3 regions of the Pseudomonas sp. F-14 TE3623 genome follow, and region 3 is predicted to be linked to each of the others. Evidence: predicted binding sites of a transcription regulator. Region 3 holds the regulator's gene; each other region holds the start of a gene.
What was found. Region 3 encodes FliA, which starts transcription of late flagellar genes. Its sites were predicted from a motif close to CTAAAGTTTNNNNNNNNNNNGCCGNTAA; they were not measured.

Region 1 (6,352 bases), 160 kb from region 3:
AGGGCATCAATCACAGCAGTGGCAGCACCGGCCTGGGCCTGTACTTTGCCGGGCGAATTGCCGCGTTGCATCAGCGCAATGGCGTGGGCGGACGCACAGAAGTCAGCAACGGCGGCCCACTGGGCGGCGGCGTGTTCAGCCTTTACCTTCCCTGAATATCTTTTTGTTTGACGCTGCTTGATATTCCGAACAGCCGGAGCCTATTTTGTACGAGTCGCCGTTCGCGGCTCGTACAACAACAAGGATTGCGTCATGACAACCGATGGCCATCGTTCACTCGCGCAGCGATTGACGGGCATTGATGAGATTGAATGTGTCACGCCGGACCTGAACGGCGTACCACGCGGCAAGGTGATGACCGCCGAAGGATTTCTTGAAGGGCGGCGTTTGCAGATGGCGCGGGGAGTGCTGCTGCAATGCATCATGGGCGGTTATCCGCCGGCGCGCTTTTACGGCAGTGATGATGGTGACTTGGCGCTGGTGCCTGATCCCGCGCAGATCCACCGCTTGCCCTGGAGCCAGCAGCCTCGGGCGTTGGCCATTTGCGATGCGGACGAGCTGACTGGCGAGAGCTCGCCGTTGTCGACCCGCGGCCAACTCAAGGCCGTGATCGCTCGATACGCCGCTCTCGGTCTGGCGCCGGTGGTGGCGACCGAGCTGGAGTTCTTCGTCTTCGCGCCCAACCCTGACCCGACGCAACCCTTCCAGCCACCACTGGGCCTGGACGGTCGTCGTGAGGACGGTCATTCGGCGTTCAGCGTCAGTTCCAATAACGGCTTGCGGCCGTTCTTCAATGAAGTCTACGAATGCATGGCGGCGCTGGGCTTGCCGCGCGATACCTTCATGCACGAGATGGGCGTCAGCCAGTTCGAGATCAACCTGCTGCACGGCGATCCGCTTCTGCTGGCCGACCAGACCTTGTTGTTCAAGCATCTGCTCAAAGAAGTGGCGCTCAAGCATGGCCTGACCGTGGTCTGCATGGCCAAGCCGTTGGCCCACACACCGGGCAGTTCGATGCATATTCACCAGAGCATCGTGGAGATCGGCACCGGGCGTAACGTGTTCAGCGACAAGGCCGGCGAGCCGACCGCGACCTTCCGTCATTTCATCGGTGGTCAGCAGGCCGGCCTGGCGGATTTCACCGCGCTGTTTGCGCCGAACGTGAACTCCTATCAGCGCCTGTGCCATCCTTTCGCATCGCCGAACAATGCCTGCTGGTCCCACGACAATCGCGCGGCCGGGCTGCGCATTCCGGCCAGTTCACCGGTCGCTCGTCGGGTCGAAAACCGCTTGCCGGGGGCCGATGCCAATCCGTATCTGGCGATCGCCGCGAGCCTGGCCGCGGGGTTGTATGGCATCGAAAACAAACTGGAGCCGAGCGAGCCGATCCAGGGTGAGTTCGTTGTGCCGGATAATCTTTCGTTGCCGTGTACCTTGCATGCCGCTCTCGAACGTCTGAAACGTAGCCAATTGGCGAAGGAACTGTTCGGCAAGGAGTTCATCGAAGGCTACATCGCTTCGAAGACCATGGAGTTGACCAGCTTCTTTGATGAAATTACTCCCTGGGAACGGCGTGTTCTAGCAGCCCAGGCCTGACGACCCGTCGCCGTCGGGCTATCGTTTGTCGATAGCCCGATACTCACTGCAAGGAGCCGCTCGGAAAGCCGATGCGCCAAATCTTGAAATCTTTTCGGGGGCTGTATTTCGCCTCGCTGATGATGTTGATCGGCTCGGGCCTGTTGAGTACTTACCTTGCCCTGCGCCTGGCGGCCGATAACGTCGACAGCCTGTGGGTCGGTGCGTTGATGGCAGCCAACTATTTCGGCCTGGTGCTGGGCGGCAAGATCGGCCACCGGCTGATTGCCCGGGTCGGGCATATTCGAGCTTATTCAGCCTGCGCCGGGATCGTTGGCGCGGCAGTGCTGGGCCATGGCTTGGTGGACTGGTTGCCCGCGTGGTTGTTCCTGCGGGTGATCGTCGGCCTGGGCATGATGTGCCAGTACATGGTGATCGAAAGCTGGCTCAATGAGCAGGCAGAAGCCAAGCAGCGTGGCGTGGTGTTCAGCGGTTACATGATCGCCTCGTACTTGGGGTTGGTGCTGGGTCAACTGATTCTGGTCATGCACCCGGGCCTGGGTCTGGAACTGCTGATGCTGGTTGCCCTGTGCTTCGCCCTGTGCCTGGTGCCGGTGGCCTTGACGCGGCGGATTCACCCGGCGCCTTTGCACCCGGCGCCGATGGAGCCACGGTTCTTCATCAAGCGCGTGCCGCAGTCGTTGAGTACGGTGTTGGGGTCGGGTTTGATCGTCGGTTCGTTCTACGGTCTGGCGCCGCTGTATGCCTCGCAGCAAGGGCTGTCCACCGAACAGGTCGGTCTGTTCATGGGTAGCTGCATTTTTGCAGGCTTAGTGGTGCAGTGGCCGTTGGGTTGGCTGTCGGATCGCTATGACCGGGCGCTGTTGATCCGCTGCTTCGCGTTTAGCCTGGCGCTGGCTGCATTGCCGCTGGCGATCATGCGGCAGGTGCCGCTGGAGGTGCTATTCATCGCCGGGTTTTTCTGTTCGTTGGTGCAGTTCTGCCTGTACCCGTTGGCGGTGGCGTTCTCCAACGACCACGTCGAGGGTGATCGCCGGGTGTCGCTGACGGCGATGCTACTGGTGACCTACGGTGTCGGCGCGAGTATCGGGCCGCTGGTGGCCGGGGTGCTGATGAAGCTGTTCGGCAGTCAGATGCTCTATGCCTTCTTCAGCTTCTTCGCCCTGGTGCTGGTGTGGCGAATCCGCCCGAAAGCGGTCACCAACCTGCATCAGGTAGACGATGCTCCGCTGCATCACGTGGCCATGCCGGACAGTATGTCGAGTTCGCCACTGGTCGCTTGCCTTGACCCGCGAGTCGATGAGCAGGTGGTGCAGGATCAGATGCAGAACCCGGTCAACCCGGAAGCTGATTTCAATCCGGATGCCGAGCCCGAATCAGAAGTTGAAACAGAAACAGACTCGGAATCAGAAGACCCTGACACGGGGCGCGAGCAAAGCTTTACCGAAGCGAGGCCTTGATCAAGGCATAAAAAAACGGGCAGTCACCGCAAGGGACTGCCCGTTTTTTATAGGGGCGGCGAATCAGAAATCGTCTTTATCGAAGCGCCGCGCTTCGCGCTGAAGCTGATAGACGAACCGCTCGACCTGCCGCTGCACCAGGCCGCTCATGTTGTGAAAACGCACGCCGGCGAAGGTGGTGTTGATCTTCTCTTCGAAGTGCAGGTAACGCAGTTCGACCGGTGCCGTCATGCTGCCGAAGGGCAGGGCGGCGACGAAGCGGTCGTAGACCTGGCCCAGTTGCAGGCTGGCGGTGATGTCGCCCTCGAAGCGTAACTTGCAGCCGGTGGCTGAGATGTCTAGCAGTTTGCCGCTGACGGGCGACTTGAGTTTGTCACCCCCCAGATCGACATTGACCAATTGCGCCAGCTTCAACGCAGCGCGGAAAGCATTGCGGCGCTGGTGGTAAACCACCTCATCGGGCAGCGCGCCACGGTAGCAACGGCCATCGCCGGATTCGTCGATGGTCAGCGGGCCATTGCTTTCCCAGGCGATGCGTACACCGTCGTGAAAGCCTTCGACCTTGAACGGCTCGCCGGCCAACAAAAAGCGTTCGCCGTCGCGCGGGATCATTTCGTCCAGGGCGATCATGTTGCTGTCACGGTCGATGTCCACCAGATAACTCTGGAAGCGCTGGCTGCGCTCATGGAACGTGATGATCAGCGGGTCATGGCTGTCTTGCAGCTGACGCAGATTGCCGGAGATTTCCAGGGGCGTGGTGAGCACCTTGGGTGGCTGCGGAGCATCTTCCGCGTTTAAGGCATTGAACACGGGGCATCAATCTCCAGACAAATATGACTACTGGCTAGCATTCTGCCAGCATGTTTCGCGTCTTGATAGAGCGTGCTCATTGAAAGGCTCAAGCCTGACTGAGCGGGCGTGGTTTTGCGAGTTTGGAGGTTGAACCGCGGGCATCATAGAGCGCTGGTGGCTCGCCGCCGGTGAGGATTTTCAGCTGGTTGGCCGTGGCGGCCTGCTGCACCAGAATCGACTGGCCATTATTCACGTTGGCGGCCTGGCACTGGGCCAGGAGGTCGGTCAGCACGTCGCTCTGTGCTAGCAACTGGTCGCCAATGCTCGAATGGCTGGCAAGTTGCTCCAGGCCCTGACGATTGGGCGGCAGGTTGAGGCTGGCGAGGATTTCACTGCGCTTGCGGCCATGCTGCTCAAGCAAAATGATCAATGCCTGTTTCTGCGCCAGAATCTCTTCAAGCAGTGGCATGTCGCGACCGTGCAGCGCGAGGGACTCGGTTTGCAGCAGCTCCAGCAGGTGTTGCGCCGGGGCAAAGTCGTCGATGATCAGTTGCAGTAAATTAGTGTCGTGCATGGCTGGCCTTGGGTTTTAAGCGTCCAAAAGCCTGGCGCGGGCCGTGGCCTAGCGCTGGGCTTCGAAGTTGAGCAGTTTGCTGGCTACACGGTTGCTGTCGACTTTATAGCTGCCATCGGCAATCGCTGCTTTCAACTCGGCCACGCGGGCTTTGTCGACGGCAGGCTGATCGCGCAGCTTGTCAGTGACCTTCTGCAACTGCTGAGCCTCATTGCTGAGGTGTACCGACTCCCCGCTTTTGGTGGTACCAGCCTGTTCGGCCGGGGTATTCAGCGGCGCGGATTGGCCGGCTTCGGCGGTTTCCTTCGCAGCGCTGGTACGTGTACTGCCCGTAAGTGACGAGGAGCTGTTTAAACGACTGAAATCGATGACCATGACAAAAAACCTCTGGGTATTTGGACGCTTGCCATGTTTTCGGCTCTCCCCCGGAAAACTTTAGGCCCATTTATCAATGAGCTTGCATGCGCCAGCGCGTGTCCTGCATGCGGCACAGTTTAGGGAACAGGCGAGTAGCGCGCCATTTTTTCACGAACAGAGATCCTTACATGGCCACTTCCACCTGGCCGGGCGCGGTAACTTGCGCCTTGATGACCCGCTGGGAGTTAAGGTTTTTCACGCGAATCTGTTCGCTCATGCCGCCGTTGGACAGCGCTTCACCCGGCATACGTACACTGAGCGTACCACTGCGGGCGGTAATCACCACCTGATCGCCCTTGCGAATCACTTCCGCCTGTTCGAGGTGCACCAGGGTAATGACCTGATCGGCGACCATTGGTCGGGTAAGTTTTTGTCCGATCGCCTGATCGACGGAGGTCAGAAAACCCTGATTTATCAAGCTGATATCGCGCTCGCGCAGGGTCACGTCCTGCGGTTCGATAATCCCTGTTCGTTTGAGCGGACGGGTGGTGGTCACGATGTCGCGAAACAGCCGTACTTGAGCGGGTACGAAGACTGTCCAAGGGGAAGCGCCCTCGCAGCGAACCTTGACCGTGACCCGGCCCAGAGGCCTCGCCGGGCTCTCAAGGGTGGCTGTCAATTCCTTGTCGCACATGGGCATGCGCAGGCGCGGATCGAGTTGGTTGACCTCGATCTCATAGCGTCCTTGCGTTTGACTCGTCGCCAGATAGTCTTCTACGGTGAATTCAAGAAAGCCCTGAGTGACGCCGATAAGCATGTCAGGCAAGGTAACCGCGTCAGCAAGGGCAGGGCTGCCAGCGTTGAACAGGCAAGCGGCCGACATTGCGCAGAGCAATCTGCGACAGGTTAGTGTCAGGTGTCGGAAAAATGTCGGTTCTGTGTTCATAAGAGTTAAAAAGCAAGCGCCGTGCCGTTTAGTGATGAATGTGCGTCGCAACACACTTAGCGTTGGTGTAGGAGTCTGGGCATGGCTGGTGTAATGGATTCGGTGAACCAGCGCACGCAACTGGTAGGGCAGAATCGCCTTGAGCTGTTGTTGTTCCGTCTTGACGGCCAGCAGCTGTATGGGATCAACGTGTTCAAGGTTCGCGAGGTGCTGCAATGCCCCAAGCTGACCCTGATGCCCAAGTCCAGTCCTGTCGTGTGCGGTGTGGCGAATATTCGGGGGGCGACCATTCCGATTCTGGATCTGGCGATGGCGACCGGTTCCGGAGCGCTGAAAGATCAAAGCAATCCCTTCGTGATCATCACGGAGTACAACACCAAGACCCAGGGTTTCCTGGTTCGGTCGGTGGAGCGCATCGTCAACATGAACTGGGAGGAGATTCATCCGCCACCCAAGGGCACCGGGCGCGATCACTACCTGACGGCGGTGACTCGGGTCGACAATCAGCTAGTTGAAATCATCGACGTCGAAAAGGTGCTGGCGGAAGTGGCGCCGACGCCGGAAGCGATTTCGTCGGGCGTGGTGGATGTCGAGACTCAGCACAAGGCGTTGTCCTTGCGGGTGCTG
Region 2 (6,352 bases), 1.7 Mb from region 3:
GCTGTAGAAGTCGATGGCCGAATTGCCGTACACCGGATTGAACGCATCGATCGGCGCAAGACCGCCACTGGTCCAGTCGACCACCGTTTTGCGTCGTTGGTAGTCCGCGCCCATCAGCACGGTGTGTTTGGTTGCGCCGGTGAAGAACTCGGCTTGCAGCATGTTATCGACGATAAAGGCGTGGAGCTTTTCGTCGCCGCCGGTGTAGTAGCGGTTCAACTCGTTACTGGTGGGGGTGGTCCAGCCATACGCGTAAACCTGATCGATCTTCACCTTGGAGTCCAGATAGCGGAAGTTCTGCCGCGCGGTAAAGACGTCGTTGAAGCGGTGTTCGAACTGATAACCGAAGGACTGTTGATCACGCTGGAAACCATCAATGCCCGGCTCACCTTCGAAGAAGTTTGGAGAGATCCGATTGCCATTGCGCTGATGGATCGTGCCATCGGCCGGGACGCCGCCGTGATAGCCGCCGTCGGGATCGTGTTGCAGATAGGCTTGCAGCGTCAGTGAGGTATCTTCGGTGAGGTCGATGCTCACCGTCGGCGCCAAGGCGAAGCGCTTTTCCTTATTGTGGTCGAACTGTGTGTCAGACTGATCCGCCAACCCTGTCAGCCGATAGGCAATACGCTTGTCATCATCCACCGGCCCGCTGAAGTCGAAACCCATGCCGCGCTGGCCTTGCGTGCCCACCGTGGCTTGAACCTGATGATAGGGCTCATACAACGGTTTCTTGCTGGTCAACGCCACCAGCCCACCCGGCGAGCTACGACCGTAGAGCACCGACGATGGCCCTTTGAGAATATCGACTCGTTCGAGGAAGTACGGGTCCACCTGCATGGTGCTGTAGGTGCCGCTGTCGCCCATGGATTTGAGGCCGTCGAGATAGATATTATCCACCGAGCCGTCGTTGAAACCGCGCATCGCCACGTAGTCATACCGGTGGGTTGCGCCGTAAGGGTTGGTCAGCACGCCCGGGGTGTAGCGCATTGCCTGGGACACGGTTTGCGAGCCTTGGTCGTCCATTTGCTCGCGGGTCACCACGGACACGCTTTGTGAGGTTTCCAGCAGCGCGGTACTGGTCTTGGTGGCGATCTGGCTGTGCGTTGCGTTGTAGCCATCCATGCTGCCCAGCGCATTGCCCAGGGCGAAGCCTTTGATGTCGGTGGTGGGTAGCGCCAGGGCTTCGGTTTCAGCGACCGGCCGCAGCACATAGCTGCTGCCATCCTGACTGACGGCCACAAGCCCTGTGCCGTTGAGCAAATGGCTCAACGCCTGATCCGCCGAATAGTCGCCCTGTAATCCCGGCGATTGAAGGCCCTGAGTTTGAGCTGGAGTCGTCGACAGCGTGATGCCCGCCTGACGCGCGAATTGATTGAGCACATCGCTCAAGGGGCCGGCGGCGATGTTGTAGCGGTGACTAGTGACTTCGCTGCCCTGGGCTGCAACGCCAAGTGTCGGCAGCAGGCCGACACTCAATGCGGTCGAGAACAGCGCCGCGCGGATGGCGTGGCGCAATACGCCTGATTCCGCGGCGAAATGGAGAGGGTTCTTACTGATGGCGCGCACAGTCATTGTAGGTTCCGTAGGAAGTCGCTGAAGGCAGAGTTGAAGTGCTTACTGACTAAGCCGGACTTGTTCGGAAAACCCGCCAAAAATAATTCAGGCCTGTTGCTCCAGCGTCACCCAATAGCGAGTGCGATAGCGCAGTTGCACCGGCAGGGTGTGCGGCAGGATAGCCAGCAGTTTGTCGGTATCTTCGAGGCGGAAAACCCCGGACAGCCGCAAGTGGGCAATGTCCGCCGCGCAGGTCAGGTAACCGGGCCGGTAACGCCCGACTTCATTAATGAAATCCCCGAGGCGCATGTTTCGGGTGACGATCAGGCCGTCCACCCAGGCGCCGGCATCCATGTTTTGAGGCGGTGCCAACTGCGCGCGACTGCGATCGATCAGATAACTCTGCCCGGCCTGCACCTGAATCGGCAGGCCATCAGCCGCCCGTGGCGAATGGATCGCGACCGTGCCGCTGGTGACGCTCAGCCGCGTGCAGTCGGTGTCCTGACGAACGATGAAGCGCGCCGCCACACTTTCGAACACGCCATGACGGCTTTGCACCCGCAACGGTCGATCAAACGAAACCCCTTCACTTGCCCCACCGCACGTCACGATGATTTCGCCGCGAGTCAGTTTGATCAAGCGCTGCTGCGCGGTGTAGTCCAGATCCACCGCGCTGGCGGTGTTGAGTTCCAGGCGCGTGCCATCCGGTAACTGGAAACCGCGTCGCTCGCCCGTGGCGGTGGCGAAGTCGGCGGTCCACTGCTGCCAGCCGATCGTATCCTTGCCCAACCACGCCGCTGAACCCATTAGCAATGCGCCCGATAGCAGCTTCAATGCCTGACGCCGCCCCAATCCCTGTGCGCTGTTTTCCAAAGTGTTGAAAGCGACTTGGGCGCCGGGCACCGCGCGCAGATTACTGCTCAACTCGGCTTGCAGGGACTGCACCCGTTGCCAGGCCAGTTCGTGCTCACGGTGTTCCGCTCGCCAGACGTGGCACTGCTGGCGCAGTCTGGAATTGGTCGCGTTGTTGCGCAGACGCAGTAACCAATGGATAGCTTGTTTAACCACCTGCTGATGTGACTCGCCGCGACGGTTCAGCGCTGAGTTATCCACAGGCATCACGCTTCATACCGCAGCACGTAACAGTGATATAGCGCGTCGGCCACATAGCGTTCCACTGAGCGTAGGGATAATCCCATGTGTTCTGCGATCTGCTTGTGGGTAAGTCCTTCGCACTGGGCCAGCAGAAATGCCTGACGCACTTTCGGCTTCAGGCCTTCAAGCATGCGGGCGATGCTTTCCAGCAATTCGAGCACCAATGCCCGTGCCTCGGCGCTCGGGGTTTCGGCCTCGGGCAAATGGGCAATGGTTTCCAGGTACGCGCGCTCGATTTCCTCACGGCGCCAGTGGTCGATCACCAGACCGCGAGCGATGGTTCGCAGAAAGGCGCGGGGGGCCTTGAGCTCCAGGCGTTCGGTTCTTTGCAGCAGACGGACGAACGTATCCTGAGCCAGATCCGCCGCATCGGCCGCATTGCCCAATCGCGCGCGCAGCCACGTGTTGAGCCACCCGTGATGACTGCTGTAAAGCGCCTGTACTGCAAACTCAGGTGAAGACATGAACGCGACAGCCCGACGTCACAAATGATAATTAGTCGCATTGTCATCAAGGGTCGAAAAATTTGCAACTGCCGTTCGAGCAATCGTCAGCAAACACTGCTACTCGGGCGTTCTAGCATGCCGTTCGGCGGGTATCTGACGGGTTTCGTACAAATCCCTAAGATTTCTCCCACTCGTGCCGACAGCCTTGGTGAGACATGCGTGCACCAAAGTAGAGCGGCTCCAGAATGCCGTCTGCGCTGTTACATGGAATGTTGCAACCCGGAACGCATCCCCACTTTTTGCATAAGAAGTCCCATGAAATGAATCTCAAGTTCAGCCATAAAATTCTGCTGGCCGCTTCAGGCGTCGTGGTGTTGGCTTTTGCGTTGTTCACTTTGTACAACGACTATCTGCAGCGAAACACCATCCGACAGAACCTCGAGTCTTCCGTTGAGCAAGCCGGAGAGCTGACCGCCAGCAGCGTGCAGAACTGGATGAGCGGCCGCGTGCTGGTCCTGGAAAACCTCGCGCAGAACGTCGCTCATCAAGGCGCCAATGCCGATTTTCCGGGGCTGGTCGATCAACCCGCCCTCACTTCCAACTTCCAGTTCACCTACGTCGGGCAGGCCAATGGTGTGTTCACCCAGCGCCCTGACGCGAAGATGCCGGACGGCTACGATCCGCGTCAGCGCCCTTGGTACAAACAAGCCGTGGTCGCCGACAAGACCATGCTGACCCCGCCTTACATGGCTGCGGTCGGCGGGTTGGTGGTGACCATCGCTATGCCGGTGAAGAAGCAAGGCGAACTGTTGGGCGTTGTCGGCGGCGACCTGAGTCTGGAAACCCTGGTGAAGATCATCAACTCGGTGGAATTCGGTGGCATCGGTCACGCGTTCCTCGTCAGCGCCGACGGTCAGGTGATCGTCAGCCCGGACAAGGACCAAGTGATGAAGAACCTGAAAGACATCTATCCGGGTTCCAGTGTCCGTATCGGGAAAGGCAATCAGGAAGTAGAACTGAACAAGCAGGACCGCATCCTCTCGTTCACGCCGGTGAGTGGTTTGCCGAATGCCGAGTGGTACGTCGGTCTGTCGATCGACAAGGCCAAGGCCTACGCACCACTGAGCCAATTCCGCACCTCGGCGCTGATCGCGATGTTCATCGCCGTGACCGCCATTGCAGTGCTGCTGAGTCTGTTGATCAGCGTGCTGATGCGTCCGCTGACCACGATGGGTCGAGCGATGCAGGACATCGCTCAGGGTGAGGGCGACCTGACCCGTCGTCTGGTCGTAGAAAGCAAAGATGAGTTCGGCGAGTTGGGCGGCTCCTTCAACCAATTCGTGGAGCGGATTCACGCGTCGATTTCCGAAGTCTCCTCGGCGACCCGTCAGGTGCATGACCTGTCGCAACGGGTGATGGCATCGTCCAATGCTTCGATCATTGGCTCCGACGAACAAAGCGCCCGCACCAACAGCGTGGCCGCGGCGATCAACCAATTGGGCGCTGCTACCCAGGAAATCGCCCGCAACGCCGCCGATGCTTCGCAACACGCCAGCGGCGCGAGCGAGCAGGCCGATGACGGTCGTCAGGTGGTGGAAAAAACCATCCTGGCCATGACTGAGCTGTCGCAAAAAATCAGCCTGTCCTGCACGCAGATCGAAACCCTGAACGCGAGCACCGACAACATCGGTCACATTCTCGATGTGATCAAAGGTATCTCCCAGCAGACCAACTTGCTGGCGCTCAACGCGGCCATCGAAGCGGCTCGTGCCGGTGAGGCCGGTCGTGGTTTTGCGGTGGTGGCGGACGAGGTGCGTAACCTTGCTCATCGCACTCAGGAATCGGCGGAAGAGATCCACAAGATGATCAGCTCGCTGCAGATCGGTTCTCGCGAAGCGGTGACCACGATGAATGCCAGTCAGGTGTCCAGCGAGCAGAGCGTTGAAGTGGCGAACCAGGCCGGCCTGCGCCTGGTCAGCGTGACCCAGCGCATCGGCGAAATCGACGGCATGAACCAGTCGGTAGCCGCGGCGACCGAAGAGCAGACCGCCGTGGTGGAAACTCTCAACGTTGACGTCAACCAGATCAACCTGCTGAACCAGCAGAGCGTGGCCAACCTCAATGAAACATTGAAGGATTGCGATGCGCTGTCCCAGCAGGCCAATCGGTTGAAGCAGTTGGTTGATAGTTTCAAGATCTGATTGAGGTCAGTTCTACCGCGTTATCGTTCAATCGCGAGCAGGCTCGCTCCCACAGGGGTTCTCAGTCGTTCACAAATGTTGTGATCACTGAAAATCCCATGTGGGAGCGAGCCTGCTCGCGATAGCGGTAGATCAGTCACCGCTGAACCAAAGCCTTAAACAAACAGCTTCAACACATTCCCCATCGCATCATCGGCAAACCCCTGAACAAAATCCTTGAACCCCGGCAGGGCTTCGGCATCACCTTGGGCCGGTTCGGCGATGATGGTCCAGGTCGCCCGCGACTTGCTCGCCCCCAAGGTTTCAACACTCATCGCCGCCCACAAATTGGCCACGCCCAGCGTGTTGTAGATCGTCGTCCAGGTCATGTTCAGCGCCTGGTCATCCCGGGAGTTGAGTTGCTCGACCACCAGGTTGCCGTCCTTGAAGAATTTCTTGCGCAGCGACGACACACCTTCGCCCGTCATCTCGATGTGCGACAGCGCCGGAATGAATTGATCGAAGCCGGCAAAGTTACCGACCACCGTCCAGACTTGCGCCGCATCGGCCGGTACTTCCACCGAAGACACAACGTGGCAGCCGTGAGGATTTTTGATCAGGGTATCGGGTTGCAGAGTATTCATGGTTTTGCTCCGTGCAGGGTTAGGGTGAATCAGATGAAGTTGATTTCTTTGAGGTAGTCGCAGCCGCGCCGCAGCAACGCCGGGGATTTTTCCGGGTAGTGCGCGCCCATCTGCCGGACGCCGGCCTGGGCGTTGTCGTGGCCGATCATCGAGATGTCGCCGATGTCTTCTTCGAAGCCGTTGAGGTAGAAACCCAGTACGCCAAACAGCGCGTTATCACTGTCGACGCGGCCCAGTTGCTGCTGCCAGTCGGCGACGCTGACCATGGCGAACTCCCGACCGGCCTCGCGAAACGACGCCACGTAGCAATCCCAGCTAAGGGGCTCGGGGTTGTGCAGGTTGAACACCGCTTTTTCGGCTTGGTAACGGCTGG
Region 3 (6,352 bases):
GCCTCGGTCAGCTTGACCACATAACCCAGGCGCTCGGTGGCATCCGTAATCTGAGACACTTCCTCGGCTTGCGGCATGTGCGGGTCAATCTGAAAATTGACGATCGCGCTATGCAGCTCGCGAGTGAGCTTGCCCACTTCCTGGTACAGGCCGCGGTCACGGGTCTGGTTGAGCTCATGGATCAGTTGCACAGCGTCGCCGAACCTGCCTTTTTCAAGGCTTTCGACCAGTTCGACCGCGTGTTTTTTCAGGGTCGACTCAAAATCGCCCTGTGAAGATTCGTTATGCTCCATAGCTCCCCCGTGACGGACTGGCTTTGCACATCAACCGATGCGTTCGAAGATCTTTTCAATCTTGTCTTTCAACGCTTGAGCCGTGAATGGCTTGACCACATAGCCGTTCACACCCGCCTGAGCGGCTTCGATGATTTGCTCGCGCTTGGCTTCGGCCGTGACCATCAACACCGGCAGGTGTTTGAGTTTTTCATCGGCACGCACGTGGCGCAGCAGATCAATACCGGTCATGCCGGGCATGTTCCAGTCCGTTACCAGAAAGTCGATGCTCCCGCTGTTGAGGACCGGAATCGCGGTAATACCGTCATCCGCCTCGACCGTGTTGGTGAACCCAAGGTCACGCAACAGGTTTTTTATGATCCGCCGCATCGTTGAGAAGTCATCAACGATGAGGATTTTCATATTCTTGTCCAATTCGACCTCCAAGCAGTCTTAAAACGCGCGCAGCACCTGAACGCGCCGTTCAATCAATTCGGCGTAACACTCAACAGTTGTATGGATTACAACGGGCCGTGACGGGTGCAGCAAAATGCCGTACCAACCTCGTTCGCAGTGTCCCCACACTGCCTGTCAGCGCGCTCGCCACTCCCCCAAACGCCCCCGCAAACGGGCCGCGCACTGGCTGTGTAACTGGCTGACCCGCGATTCGCTGACCCCCAGGACCTCACCGATTTCCTTGAGATTCAACTCTTCGTCGTAGTACAGCGCCAACACCAGTCGCTCACGCTCCGGCAAATTGGCAATCGCGTCCGCCAGCGCCGCCTGGAAGCGTTCATCTTCCAGATCGCGTGACGGCTCGAGATGAGCACTGGCGCCATCCTCGTGCAGCCCTTCGTGTTCGCCGTCCTGCAACAGATCGTCGAAACTGAATAACCGGCTGCCCAGGGTGTCGTTCAAAATCCCGTAATAATCGTCGAGACTCAATTGGAGTTCGGCCGCAACTTCGTGATCTTTAGCGTCACGGCCGGTTTTAGCTTCAATCGAGCGAATCGCGTCGCTGACCATGCGGGTATTGCGGTGAACCGAACGTGGCGCCCAGTCCCCCTTGCGCACTTCATCGAGCATCGCGCCGCGGATTCGAATGCCCGCGTACGTCTCGAAACTCGCGCCTTTGCTGGCGTCGTATTTGGTTGATACTTCAAGCAGGCCGATCATCCCGGCCTGGATCAAGTCTTCGACCTGGACACTGGCCGGCAAACGCGCCAGCAAGTGGTAGGCAATGCGTTTGACCAGTGGCGCGTAACGCTCGATCAGCTCGTACTGCGCGTCACGTGCCGACTTCTTGTAGAGGTTGTAGCCACTGGCTGTCATAGGACGGGTCCTGCCGTTTGTTGCACGAGGCGCTCGACGAAAAACTCCAGATGCCCGCGAGGGTTGGCCGGCAGTGGCCAGGTATCGACCTTCTGCGCAATGGCCTTGAACGCCAGGGCGCACTTGGAGCGCGGGAAGGCTTCGTAGACGGCACGCTGCTTCTGCACGGCCTTGCGCACGCTTTCGTCGTAAGGCACCGCACCGACGTATTGCAAGGCGACGTCGAGGAAACGATCCGTGACCTTGGTCAACTTGGCGAACAGGTTGCGGCCTTCCTGCGGGCTCTGCGCCATGTTGGCCAGGACGCGGAAACGATTCATGCCGTAGTCGCGGTTAAGCAGTTTGATCAGCGCGTAGGCGTCAGTGATGGAGGTCGGCTCGTCGCACACCACCAGCAAGACTTCTTGCGCTGCGCGGACGAAACTGACTACCGAATCTCCAATGCCCGCAGCGGTGTCGATCACCAATACGTCGAGGTTGTCGCCGATGTCGCTGAAGGCCTGGATCAGGCCGGCATGCTGGGCCGGGCTCAGATGAACCATGCTCTGGGTGCCGGACGCAGCCGGGACGATGCGGATCCCGCCAGGCCCCTGCAACAGCACGTCACGCAGCTCACAGCGGCCTTCGATCACGTCGGCCAGGGTACGTTTGGGTGTCAGCCCCAGCAGGACGTCGACGTTCGCCAGCCCCAGATCGGCATCCAGCAGCATGACGCGCCGGCCGAGCTCAGCTAGAGCCAGGGACAAGTTCACTGACACGTTAGTCTTCCCGACGCCACCTTTGCCGCCGGTCACCGCGATCACCTGTACGGGATGCATGCTGCCCATGTTATTTCTTTACCTTGTCTTACTTAGACGGAGGCCACATTACTGGCTGCGCGTTCACAAACTGAACAATGCATGGCAGACCATCGATGTAGGTACAAAAACTGTTCATTAATACCTCAGCCAACCCGCTTGGTCGGACTGTGGTAAAGGTCAGCGAACATGTCAGCCATGGCTTCTTCGCTGGGTTCTTCCTGCATTTGCACGCTAACGGCGCGACTGACCAACTGATGACGACGCGGCAGATGCAAATCATCCGGGATCCGCGGGCCATCGGTCAGGTAAGCCACCGGCAGTTCATGACTGATGGCCAGGCTCAACACCTCGCCCAAGCTTGCCGTTTCATCCAGTTTAGTCAGGATGCAGCCGGCAAGGCCGCAACGTTTGTAACTGTGATAAGCAGCGGTTAGAACCTGTTTCTGGCTAGTGGTTGCCAAGACCAGATAATTTTTTGATTTGATGCCGCGTCCGGCCAGGCTTTCGAGCTGCATGCGCAGTGCCGGATCGCTGGCCTGCAGGCCGGCGGTATCGATCAGCACCACGCGTTTGCGCAGCAAAGGCTCCAGCGCCTGCACCAGCGATTGGCCCGGGTCGACATGAGTCACTGACACATTGAGGATGCGGCCCAGAGTCTTGAGCTGTTCCTGAGCACCAATGCGGTAGCTGTCCATGCTCACCAGCGCGATGTTTTGCGCGCCGTACTTGAGCACATAACGCGCGGCGAGTTTGGCCAGCGTGGTGGTCTTGCCCATACCGGCTGGGCCGACCATGGCAATCACACCGCCCTCTTCCAATGGCTCGACTTCCGGGGTGGCAATCATCCGTGCCAGGTGCGCGAGCAACATGCGCCAGGCCTGACGGGGTTCTTCAATATCGGTAATCAGTGCCAGCAGATCGCGCGACAACGGGCCGGACAGGCCGATGCGTTGCAAGCGACGCCAGAGGTTGGCCTGGGCTGGACGGCTGCCTTGCAATTGATTCCAGGCCAGCGAGCCGAGTTGAACTTCCATCAGTTCACGCAGGCTGTTGAGTTCGAAACGCATCGAGTCGAATGCACGCGGGTCGACGCCGGTCGCTGCGACAGGCGCAGGTGCCAGGCGCCGAGGTTCGGCCAATGTCGGTTCGATCAGCGGCTCGGCGGCGGTCAATGGCAGGCCGGCGAACAATTGGCGATTGGTGGCTTTGTCGCTCTCGCCATCGCTACGCAGGCTCAATTCGGCCTGGGCGGTGACGATCCGCGACTGGGTCTTGCGCAGCTCGTCCTCGAGTTCCATATTCGGAACACGCGGGGCCAGCGCCGACAATTTGTAATCCAGGGCAGCCGTTAGCTCGACACCGCCGGCGATCCGGCGATTGCCAATGATGGCGGCATCGGCGCCCAGCTCATCACGAACCAGTTTCATGGCCTGACGCATATCGGCGGCGAAAAAACGCTTAACTTGCATAAACCACTACCTCAGCCGTTGGGCCCTACTGTCGCAACGATGGTCACTTGCTTGTTGTCAGGGATTTCCTGGTAAGCCAACACATGCAAACCCGGGACTGCCAGTCGGCCAAATCGCGAGAGCATCGCGCGAACCGGACCGGCCACCAGCAGAATCACCGGTTGACCTTGCATTTCCTGACGCTGCGCCGCTTCGATCAACGAGCGTTGCAGTTTCTCTGCCATGCTTGGCTCCAGCAGAACACCCTCTTCCGAGCCTTGTCCTGCCTTCTGAAGACTATTGAGCAATATTTGTTCCAACCTTGGCTCCAAGGTGATCACAGGCAGCTCCGACTCAGTACCTACAATGCTTTGCACGATTGCACGGGATACGCCGACGCGCACCGCGGCCACCAAAGCGGCAGTATCTTGACTCTTGGCGGCGTTGTTCGCGATGGCTTCGGCGATGCTGCGAATGTCCCGTACCGGCACCTGTTCGGCCAGCAACGCCTGCAAGACTTTGAGCAACTGCGACAGCGAAACCACCCCCGGCACCAACTCCTCGGCCAGTTTCGGTGAGCTTTTGGCCAGCAATTGCATGAGTTGTTGGACTTCTTCGTGGCCAATCAGCTCGCTGGAATGCTTGTACAAAATCTGGTTCAAATGCGTTGCCACTACCGTACTGGCATCCACCACGGTGTAGCCGAGGGATTGCGCCTGGGCCCGCTGGCTGATTTCGATCCAGACCGCCTCCAGACCAAAAGCCGGATCTTTGGCGGTAATGCCGTTGAGCGTGCCGTAGACCTGCCCCGGGTTGATCGCCAGTTCGCGGTCCGGGTAAATCTCGGCCTCGGCCAGGATCACGCCCATCAGGGTCAGGCGATAAGCGCTGGGCGCCAGGTCGAGGTTGTCACGGATATGCACGGTCGGCATCAGGAAGCCCAGGTCCTGGGAGAGCTTTTTACGCACACCCTTGATCCGCGCCAGCAACTGACCACCCTGGTTGCGATCCACCAGCGGAATCAGGCGGTAACCGACTTCCAGGCCGATCATGTCGATCGGGGTCACGTCATCCCAGCCAAGCTCCTTGGTTTCCTGGGCGCGGGCCGGCGATGGCAGCAGTTCCTGCTGACGCTTGACCTCTTGCAGGGCCTGAACCTTGACCGCGTTCTGCTTCTTCCAGAACAGGTAAGCGCCACCGGCCGCCAACGCTGCCATGCTCAAAAAGGAGAAGTGCGGCATGCCCGGCACCAGGCCCATCACCGCCATCAAGCCAGCGGCCACCGCCAAGGCTTTCGGCGAGGCGAACATCTGACGATTGATCTGCTTACCCATGTCTTCTGAACCGGAAGCACGGGTCACCATGATCGCAGCGGCGGTCGACAACAGCAGTGATGGCAATTGCGCCACCAAACCGTCACCGATGGTCAACAAGGCATACACCCGACCGGCATCGCCAAAGGTCATGCCGTGCTGGAAGATACCGACCGCCATGCCGCCGATCAGGTTGATGAACAGAATCAGCAGGCCGGCGATTGCGTCACCGCGCACGAACTTGCTGGCACCGTCCATCGAGCCGTAGAACTCGGCTTCCTGGGCCACTTCCATCCGGCGCAGTTTCGCCTGGTTCTGATCGATCAGGCCGGCGTTCAAGTCGGCGTCGATCGCCATCTGTTTGCCGGGCATCGCATCGAGGGTGAAGCGCGCGCTCACCTCGGAAATCCGCCCGGCGCCCTTGGTTACCACGACGAAGTTGATGATCATCAAAATCGCGAAGACCACGATACCAACCACGTAGTTACCGCCGATCACCACTTCACCGAAGGCCTGGATCACCTTACCGGCGGCGGCGTGGCCGTCCTGACCGTGGAGCATCACCACCCGTGTCGAGGCCACGTTCAGCGCCAGTCGCAGCAACGTCGCCACCAACAGAATGGTCGGGAACACCGCAAAATCCAGCGGCCGCAAAGCGTACACGCAGACCAGCAACACCACGATGGACAAGGCAATGTTGAACGTGAAAAACACGTCCAGCAGGAACGGCGGCACCGGCAACATCATCATGGCCAGCATGACCAGCAGCAACAGCGGCACACCCAGATTGCCCCGACTGAGGTCGGCAACGTTTGTGCGTGCAGTGTTGAATAACTGAGAGCGATCCACCGGTTTTCCCCGTTCCTTTAAAGCAAACTTTTGACGCCTGAAGCAGGCGCAGGGCGGCTATTGCAAGAAGCCTTCCAACTTTTGCCGGGGCTTGAAATAGAGGTCTGTTTCGGGGATTTGTATTGCCTGAACCGACGCCTTCGCGGGCAAGTCGGAACGCCGCCCGCGAAGAGGCCAGCATTGCCAACACAACTAACAGGAGTCGCGCCGCAGATCCGGTGGAATTGGCAGATCGCCATGGAGCCGGCCGCGAACAGACGCAGGACGGCTATCACCACTATCGCCGAGGAATAAAAAATCAGAGAACCCGGCGCACTGGCGGAGTCAGCCCGCAGTCC

Region 1: flgM (flagellar biosynthesis anti-sigma factor FlgM) is a predicted target of FliA. The motif match lies at 4,834-4,861, and genes of this name have one in related genera.
Region 2: AB7M29_RS03920 (methyl-accepting chemotaxis protein) is a predicted target of FliA. The motif match lies at 3,331-3,358, and genes of this name have one in related genera.

The regions. Positions count from the first base shown of each region.
Region 1 covers NZ_JBRJHM010000001.1:2,383,343-2,389,694, forward strand. The annotation lists gene AB7M29_RS10790 (sensor histidine kinase) at 1-155, shown strand, start outside; gene AB7M29_RS10795 (glutamine synthetase family protein) at 355-1,596, shown strand; gene AB7M29_RS10800 (MFS transporter) at 1,668-3,056, shown strand; gene AB7M29_RS10805 (flagellar brake protein) at 3,120-3,866, opposite strand; gene AB7M29_RS10810 (flagella synthesis protein FlgN) at 3,955-4,422, opposite strand; gene flgM (flagellar biosynthesis anti-sigma factor FlgM) at 4,471-4,797, opposite strand; gene flgA (flagellar basal body P-ring formation chaperone FlgA) at 4,964-5,725, opposite strand; gene AB7M29_RS10825 (chemotaxis protein CheV) at 5,807-6,352, shown strand, end outside.
Region 2 covers NZ_JBRJHM010000001.1:839,880-846,231, forward strand. The annotation lists gene AB7M29_RS03905 (TonB-dependent siderophore receptor) at 1-1,572, opposite strand, end outside; gene AB7M29_RS03910 (FecR domain-containing protein) at 1,660-2,673, opposite strand; gene AB7M29_RS03915 (sigma-70 family RNA polymerase sigma factor) at 2,673-3,173, opposite strand; gene AB7M29_RS03920 (methyl-accepting chemotaxis protein) at 3,476-5,356, shown strand; gene AB7M29_RS03925 (SRPBCC family protein) at 5,512-5,979, opposite strand; gene AB7M29_RS03930 (amino acid adenylation domain-containing protein) at 6,009-6,352, opposite strand, start outside.
Region 3 covers NZ_JBRJHM010000001.1:2,540,058-2,546,409, reverse strand. The annotation lists gene AB7M29_RS11580 (protein phosphatase CheZ) at 1-293, opposite strand, end outside; gene AB7M29_RS11575 (chemotaxis response regulator CheY) at 324-695, opposite strand; gene fliA (RNA polymerase sigma factor FliA) at 864-1,604, opposite strand; gene fleN (flagellar synthesis regulator FleN) at 1,601-2,431, opposite strand; gene flhF (flagellar biosynthesis protein FlhF) at 2,548-3,873, opposite strand; gene flhA (flagellar biosynthesis protein FlhA) at 3,885-6,014, opposite strand; gene AB7M29_RS11550 (hypothetical protein) at 6,339-6,352, opposite strand, start outside.